2 linked regions of the Methylocaldum szegediense genome follow. The protein of the gene in region 2 interacts with the protein of the main gene of each other region in a pairwise test. Links are inferred from orthologs where the notes say so. Each region holds a gene or a part of one and is shown on either strand. Other genes may lie near its edges. The genes, in order: nth and aceE.

Region 1 (3,322 bases), 880 kb from region 2 along the record:
ACGGACTTTGCCGCTTCGCACGAGGTCGTCGAGCGTCCGCAGCGTCTCTTCGATCGGGGTGAGCTCGTCGAAGCCATGCATCGTGTAGATATCGATGTAATCCGTATTCAGCCGGCGCAAGCTGGCTTCGCAAGAACGTAAAAGGTGATAGCGCGAAGTGCCCCGGTCATTGGGGTCGTCGCTCATCGGATAAGTCGCTTTCGTCGAAATGAGAACCTTATCCCGGCGCCCCTTAATGGCCTGGCCGAGAATTTCTTCCGACAAACCGTAGGAATACGTGTCGGCCGTGTCGAAAAGATTGACGCCCGCGTCCAGACAGATGTCGACCAAACGGCGGGCTTCTTGGACATCGCTGCTTCCGAACGCGCGGAAATATTCGTTACTTCCACCAAAAGTCGCCGTACCGAAACTGAGAACCGGAACTTTCAGCCCGGATTTGCCGAAGGATCTGAATTCCATGGTTTCGTTTCCTCTCGTCTAAGGTTTTTTACAAAACGATTCGATGGAACGAAGCATTGAAACTCGCCGAGCAGCCCCTTCCTTTCCACCCACTTCCTGCGCGACGGCACGGCTTCCGCCATGCGTAGCGTATTGCTTGCCTGCGCGATGACCAGCGCGGTATCCCATACGACTTCACCGCACTTGGAGGTTTTTCATTCCTATCCGAAAACCGGGTGAGCCCGTCTGAATATTTATGTTGCGTGGCTCAATGATGCTTCAGCTCCATAGTCAAAGGGTCAATCTTACCCCACATTCGGGCGACTGGTTCCTCAGAAGCCGAGGCAAGCGCCGGCTTTCCGGACGCTTCGGATTTTGCACCGACGTAAGAATATTCCGTTCTCTCATCATCTCGGGTTTTCACTGCTTTGTGTCCGGGTTGTGTTCCGACCGGTCGATCAAGCCAGAACGTTCCTAACCATTTAGGGAGCCGGTCTCGGAGCGAAATTGAGAACCCGAGCCGTCGCAGCCTTGGACACACCGGATGCGATACCGGTTTGCGGCGACATCTGTAGAAAGCCGATGACCGGGTCGACTAGGGGTTGGGTCGGAGGTAGTGATCGGCTAAGAAGCTATTCCCGCAGGTGCCTTCCTGCTCGGCTCAGGGCAAACGGCCCACTTCGATAGCTTTTCCTGTATCGTCCCATCCTATCAGGCGGGGAGCTGAGAAGCCTGGCGGCGTTGTTGGCGAGCCAACAAAAAAGGCCTGCCGGAGAAAAACCGTGCAAGCCTTCGTTTTATATGGTGGCCAGGGACGGAATCGAACCGCCGACACGAGGATTTTCAGTCCTCTGCTCTACCAACTGAGCTACCTGGCCGATGGCGAATGGAGTTGCGTATTAAACCTGTTACGCGGATGGCAGTCAAGCACTAATGTTTTATCGTCCCGACCATTTTTTGGGAATTGGCAAAAGTTTCTTCGGATGTTTTGTCCGGGTATTCGCATAGGTCGGCGATGGGGCAGATAGGGCATTTCGGTTTTCGGGCAACGCAGGTATAGCGGCCGTGTAGGATGAGAAGGTGGTGAGCATTCTTGAAGTATTGTCTGGGAACCGTGCGCTCCAGTTTTCGCTCGACCTCCAGTACCGTTTTGCCGGTTGCGAGGCGGGTTCGGTTCGCGACACGGAAGATGTGGGTGTCTACGGCGATCGTATGCTGGTCAAATGCGGTATTGAGGATAACGTTGGCGGTTTTTCGGCCGACGCCGGGCAGCGCCATCAATTCTTCCCGTGTTTGCGGTACTTGCCCGTTGTGTTTCTCCAATAGCACTCGGCACATCGCGATGATGTTCCGGGCCTTGGTAGGGTAGAGATTAATAGTCTTGATGTATTCCTTTAGACCCTCTTCGCCTAAGGCGAGAATGGCTTCAGGAGTGTTCGCGACCGGGAATAATCGAGCGGTGGCCTTGTTGACGCCCTTGTCGGTCGCCTGGGCCGACAGGACCACTGCGATCAGCAGTTCGAACGGTGTCGAGTGCTTGAGTTCGGTAGTGGGTTCCGGAATGGCCGCGGCCAATCGCTCGAAGATCAGTCTGCGCTTTTCAGCGTTCATGCTTCTCGGACGGGAGAGTAACGGACCGCTCGGCTTGAATGGGGGCGGTTTTGCCGAGCGTTTTTCTCTTCGTCCCGGCGTCGATGAGGTTTTTCACGGCAATTAGGAGGCCGAGGCCGATGAAGGCTCCAGGCGGCAGAATCGCCAGAAGAAAACCGTCGTAGTCTTCAAATATGGGCAACGTCCAATTCTTGGCGGTTTCTCCGAACATTAGGTCGGCGCGATTCAGCACTGCACCGGTCCCTATCGCTTCGCGCAGCGCGCCGAGCAGCGCCAGAGCAAAGGTAAAGCCCAATCCGACGAACAGGCCGTCTACCAAGGCGTGGTCGACTGTGTTCTTGGACGCGAAAGCTTCGGCACGACCGATGATGGCGCAATTGGTGACGATCAGCGGAATGAAGATGCCGAGCGTTCTGTGAAGATCGTGGAAGAAAGCGTTCATCAACAAATCGATGATGGTGACGTTCGAGGCGATGATGAGCACGAATACCGGCAGCCGGATTTCGGTCGCGAGCTGAGTCCGAATCAGCGAAACGATGACGTTGGAAAACACCAAGGCCGCTGTAGTGGCGAGGCCGAGCCCGAGGCTGTTGATCACGGTGTTGCTGATCGCGAGCAAAGGGCACAGTCCCAACAGTGCGACAAAGGCCTGATTGTTCTGCCACAGTCCGTCGCGGACGATTTTCTGGTACTTGGCAAAATCGATCATAGATTCATTCTCAGAGCAGTACCCGCTTCCTGCTCGAACAACCGGTCCTTGTGCCGCTCGAAGAAGATCAAGGTCTGGTAAACCGCTTTGACGACGGCGCGAGGTGTGATCGTTGCTCCGGTGAACTGGTCGAAGTCGCCTCCATCTCGCTTGACTTTCCAGCGGGCCTCGGAAGGATTGTCCAACGAGCGGCCGTCGAAGGTGAAGATCCAGTCCGATTTGTCGGTATCGATGGGATCACCCAGTCCCGGAGTTTCGCGGTGGCTCACGACCCTGACACCGGCCAGGGAGCCGTCCACGCGCACCGCCACCAATAGCTTGATCGCTCCGTTGTAGCCGTCCGGAGCGACGGGAGACAGAATTGCCGCCACCGGGTTGCCGTCTTTTCGCGCACGGTAGATGGTGACTGGGTTATCGGTGCCCAGCCTGGGATCGGTAGCCGTTATCGTGTCGGTGAGAATGTCGTTGTCGAACCACTCGGCCGGAATTAGGGATTCCAGGGTACGCAATAGAACGGCCTGTTCGTTGGCGTCGATGCGCTCTTTCGTGCCGTCGTGCACCAGC
Region 2 (3,547 bases):
AACTCGCGAGCGAACTTCCGAACCGATGGGCTCGCGTGAGGCGGATGCGCAAGATCTTCTTCGGCGGCTTTCAGAGCTCGTTCGGCAATAACCGGCGAGGGCGTGGGCTTTGACTGGGGCTCCGCTGGAACCGGTTTCGTCGGCTCGGCGACAGGCTTAGCCTCCACTTCTTCGGCTACCACCTTTTCGGGTTTCGCCTCCACGACCGGCGCGGGCTCCTCGGCCGGCTTCGCCTCGGCTTGATCTTGGACCTCCAACTGCAATATCGGCGATCCCTGACTCACCCGATCACCGACATTGACCTTCATGGTCTTCACCACACCCGCGAAAGGCGACGGCACTTCCATCGCCGCCTTGTCGCTCTCTAGAGTTATCAGGGAATCTTCGACATTGACCACATCACCGGGTTTGACCAGCACCTCGATGATCTCGACGTTCTTGAAATCTCCAATGTCGGGAACGACGACTTCTTTCAACACTGCCATAGCGTTGCCTTTACACCTTCACTGGATTGGGCTTTTCCGGGTCGATGCCGTACTTAGCCATGGCTTCCTTGACGGTTGAAATCGCCACGCTTCCTTCATCGGCCAAAGCCTTCAGTGTGGTATATGCGATGTAATGCCGGTCCACCTCGAAAAACCTCCGCAATTCGGAACGCCGATCACTGCGCCCGAAACCGTCGGTACCGAGCACTTCATAGGCTCTCGGCACGAACGGCCGGATTTGATCGGCGAGAAGTTTGATATAGTCGGATGCGCCGATGATCGGCCCCTTGGTTCCAGCCAGGCATTCCTCCACGTAACTGATGCGACGAGGCTGGTCCGGGTGCAAAAGATTCCAACGCTGCTTGTCCAATCCATCGCGGCGCAGCTCGGTGAAGCTGGTGACACTCCAGACGTTGGCTTTCACGCCGAAGTCTTGTTCCAGCAACTCCGCTGCGGCGAGGGCTTCGCGGAGTATCGTACCGCTGGCCAGTAGTTGCGCTTGCGCCGATTTGCCAGCGTCCTTCAATCTGTACATGCCCTTGACGATCCCCTCTCGGACACCCGCCGGCATCTCCGGGTGAGGATAATTCTCGTTCATGACCGTGATGTAATAGAAGACGCTCTCGCCCTCCTGGTACATCCGCCGGAGTCCGTCCTGAATGATCACGGCCAGCTCGTAGGAGAAGCACGGATCGTAAGCCACGCAGTTGGGAATCGCCGACATATTCACATGGCTGTGTCCGTCCTGGTGTTGCAAGCCTTCGCCCGCCAAAGTCGTACGCCCTGCCGTTCCGCCGATCAGGAAACCGCGTGCCTGCATGTCGCCTGCGGCCCACATGAAGTCCCCCACCCGCTGGTACCCGAACATCGAGTAGTAGATGTAGAAAGGGATCATCTGGATGTTGTGATTGGTGTGAGCCGTTCCGGCCGCAAGCCAGGAGCACATGGAACCCGCCTCGCAAATGCCCTCCTCCAAGATCTGGCCCGACTTATCCTCCTTGTAATACATCACCCCACCGGCGTCCGCAGGGACGTACAGCTGTCCCACGGATGAATAAATGCCGTACTGGCGGAACAGTCCCTCCATACCGAAAGTCCTGGCTTCGTCCGGAACGATGGGAACGATGTACTTGCCCAGCTTCTTGTCGCGCAGCAACAGGGTCAGCAAACGCACGAACGCCATAGTCGTGGACATTTCCCGACCTTCCGTGCTTTTCAGCAGAGATTCGAAAACATCCAAGTCCGGTACCTGCAAAAGCGGCGCGTCGCGGCGGCGCTGTGGCAGGTAACCGCCGAGAGCTTTTCGACGCTCGTGCATGTAGCGCAATTCCGGACTGTCTTCCGGCGGTTTGTAGTACGGCACCTCTGCCAGCTTGTCATCGGGAATCGGAATCTTGAAACGGTCGCGGAATGCCCGGATCGCCTGCTCGTCCATCTTTTTCTGCTGGTGCGTGGTCATGAGCCCCTCGCCGGCGCTACCCATGCCGTAACCCTTGACCGTCTTGGCGAGGATCACCGTTGGCTGGCCGGTATGGTTCACCGCCGCGTGATAAGCGGCATAAACCTTGTGCGGATCGTGTCCACCGCGATTCAGGCGCCAGATGTCCTCGTCGGACAAATTGGCCACCATTTCCTTCAGCTCCGGATACTTGCCGAAGAAATGCTCGCGAGTATAGGCACCGCCTTTCGCTTTGTACGCCTGATACTCGCCATCCACGGCTTCCTCCATGCGTTTTTTCAAGAGCCCGTCTTTGTCTTTGGCCAGCAACGGGTCCCAATAGGAGCCCCAAATAACTTTGATGACGTTCCATCCGGCGCCGCGGAATTCGGCCTCGAGTTCCTGAATGATCTTGCCGTCGCCCCGTACCGGCCCATCTAGGCGCTGCAGATTGCAGTTAATGACGAAGATGAGATTGTCGAGTTTTTCTCGACCGGCCAATCCGATGGCGCCCATGGATTCCGGTTCGTCCATCTCTCCGTCACCGCAGAAACACCAGACTTTACGGCCCGCAGTCTTCAAAATCCCCCGGTCCTCCAGATATTTCATGAAGCGCGCCTGGTAAATCGCCATGAGCGGCCCGAGGCCCATGGACACCGTCGGGAACTGCCAGAAGTCCGGCATCAACCAAGGGTGCGGATAAGACGAAAGACCGTTGCCGCCGATCTCGGCGCGGAAATTGTCGAGTTGTTCTTCGGTCAATCTCCCCTCGAGATAAGCACGCGCGTAAATACCGGGTGCGGCGTGTCCCTGGAAGTAGATGAGGTCTCCCCCATGGTCCTTGTTAGGGGCGCGAAAAAAGTGATTGAAACCCACGTCGTAAAGCGTCGCCGCCGAAGCGAAGGTCGCGATGTGCCCGCCGTATTCGGTGGACTTGCGGTTGGCACGCACCACCATGGCCATCGCATTCCAACGGATGTAAGAGCGTATGCGGTGCTCTAAACCGGCATCGCCCGGCAAGCGAGGCTCCATGTGAGGCGGGATGGTATTGATGTACGCCGTATTCGCCTTATAAGGCAGATTCGCTCCCGCCCGGCGCGCCTGGTCGACCAGGCTTTCGATCAGGAAATGCGCCCGTTCGATACCTTCCGTCTCGATGACCGCCTGCAGGGCCTCCAGCCACTCACGAGTTTCTTCGGGATCGATATCGTTTTCGCTCTTAAGGATTTGTGATGGGTGAGACAAACTCACGGCGGACATAGGAAAGATTCCTCCAGTGATTTAAGGTCTTCCAGTTAATCTTTTCGAACGTGGGCAAGCGCGCTCCAAATCATCGGGTCAGAGTACCGATTTGAAAATCGCGTTGTTAACGAAAGAATTCCTGGCATGTTTCTCGAACCGTTGATCCAGTGATGACGGAACCGTGCAACTCTGACTTTGCTTCTGAACGCGGTCAACGTGATATTGTTGGAAAAAAGTCCAATCGGAAAATGTTACAGATTAAGAGCCGATTACGCCAGAAAAGAGAATGTGAAAAATGAGTTGGTCGGCGATTTAATGAACTTCCGTCACCTGTTATCATCGCTGGGTGCTCACTCCATCCCGGGCACAAGAACATCCTCGC

Evidence for each region.
Region 1: the proteins of aceE (region 2) and nth interact in binary tests that used the Escherichia coli proteins (3 or more experiments, as listed by UniProt). The link is inferred for Methylocaldum szegediense from one-to-one orthologs.

What each region holds. Positions count from the first base shown.
Region 1 is NZ_OX458333.1:4,572,596-4,575,917, forward strand. The notes cover bases 210-3,208. They hold nth (endonuclease III), read right to left. Parts: upstream 2,050-3,208; coding sequence 1,369-2,049; downstream 210-1,368. Other genes in these bases: QEN43_RS20155 (aldo/keto reductase), read right to left, coding at 210-459; QEN43_RS20170 (electron transport complex subunit E), read right to left, coding at 2,039-2,758; rsxG (electron transport complex subunit RsxG), read right to left, coding at 2,755-3,208. In the rest of the region: more of QEN43_RS20155, read right to left, coding at 1-209; more of rsxG, read right to left, coding at 3,209-3,322. UniProt on the Escherichia coli protein: DNA repair enzyme that has both DNA N-glycosylase activity and AP-lyase activity. The DNA N-glycosylase activity releases various damaged pyrimidines from DNA by cleaving the N-glycosidic bond, leaving an AP (apurinic/apyrimidinic) site.
Region 2 is NZ_OX458333.1:3,694,112-3,697,658, reverse strand. What follows is about bases 296-3,519. They hold aceE (pyruvate dehydrogenase (acetyl-transferring), homodimeric type), read right to left. Parts: upstream 3,184-3,519; coding sequence 496-3,183; downstream 296-495. Other genes in these bases: aceF (dihydrolipoyllysine-residue acetyltransferase), read right to left, coding at 296-485. Outside these bases: more of aceF, read right to left, coding at 1-295. UniProt on the Escherichia coli protein: Component of the pyruvate dehydrogenase (PDH) complex, that catalyzes the overall conversion of pyruvate to acetyl-CoA and CO(2).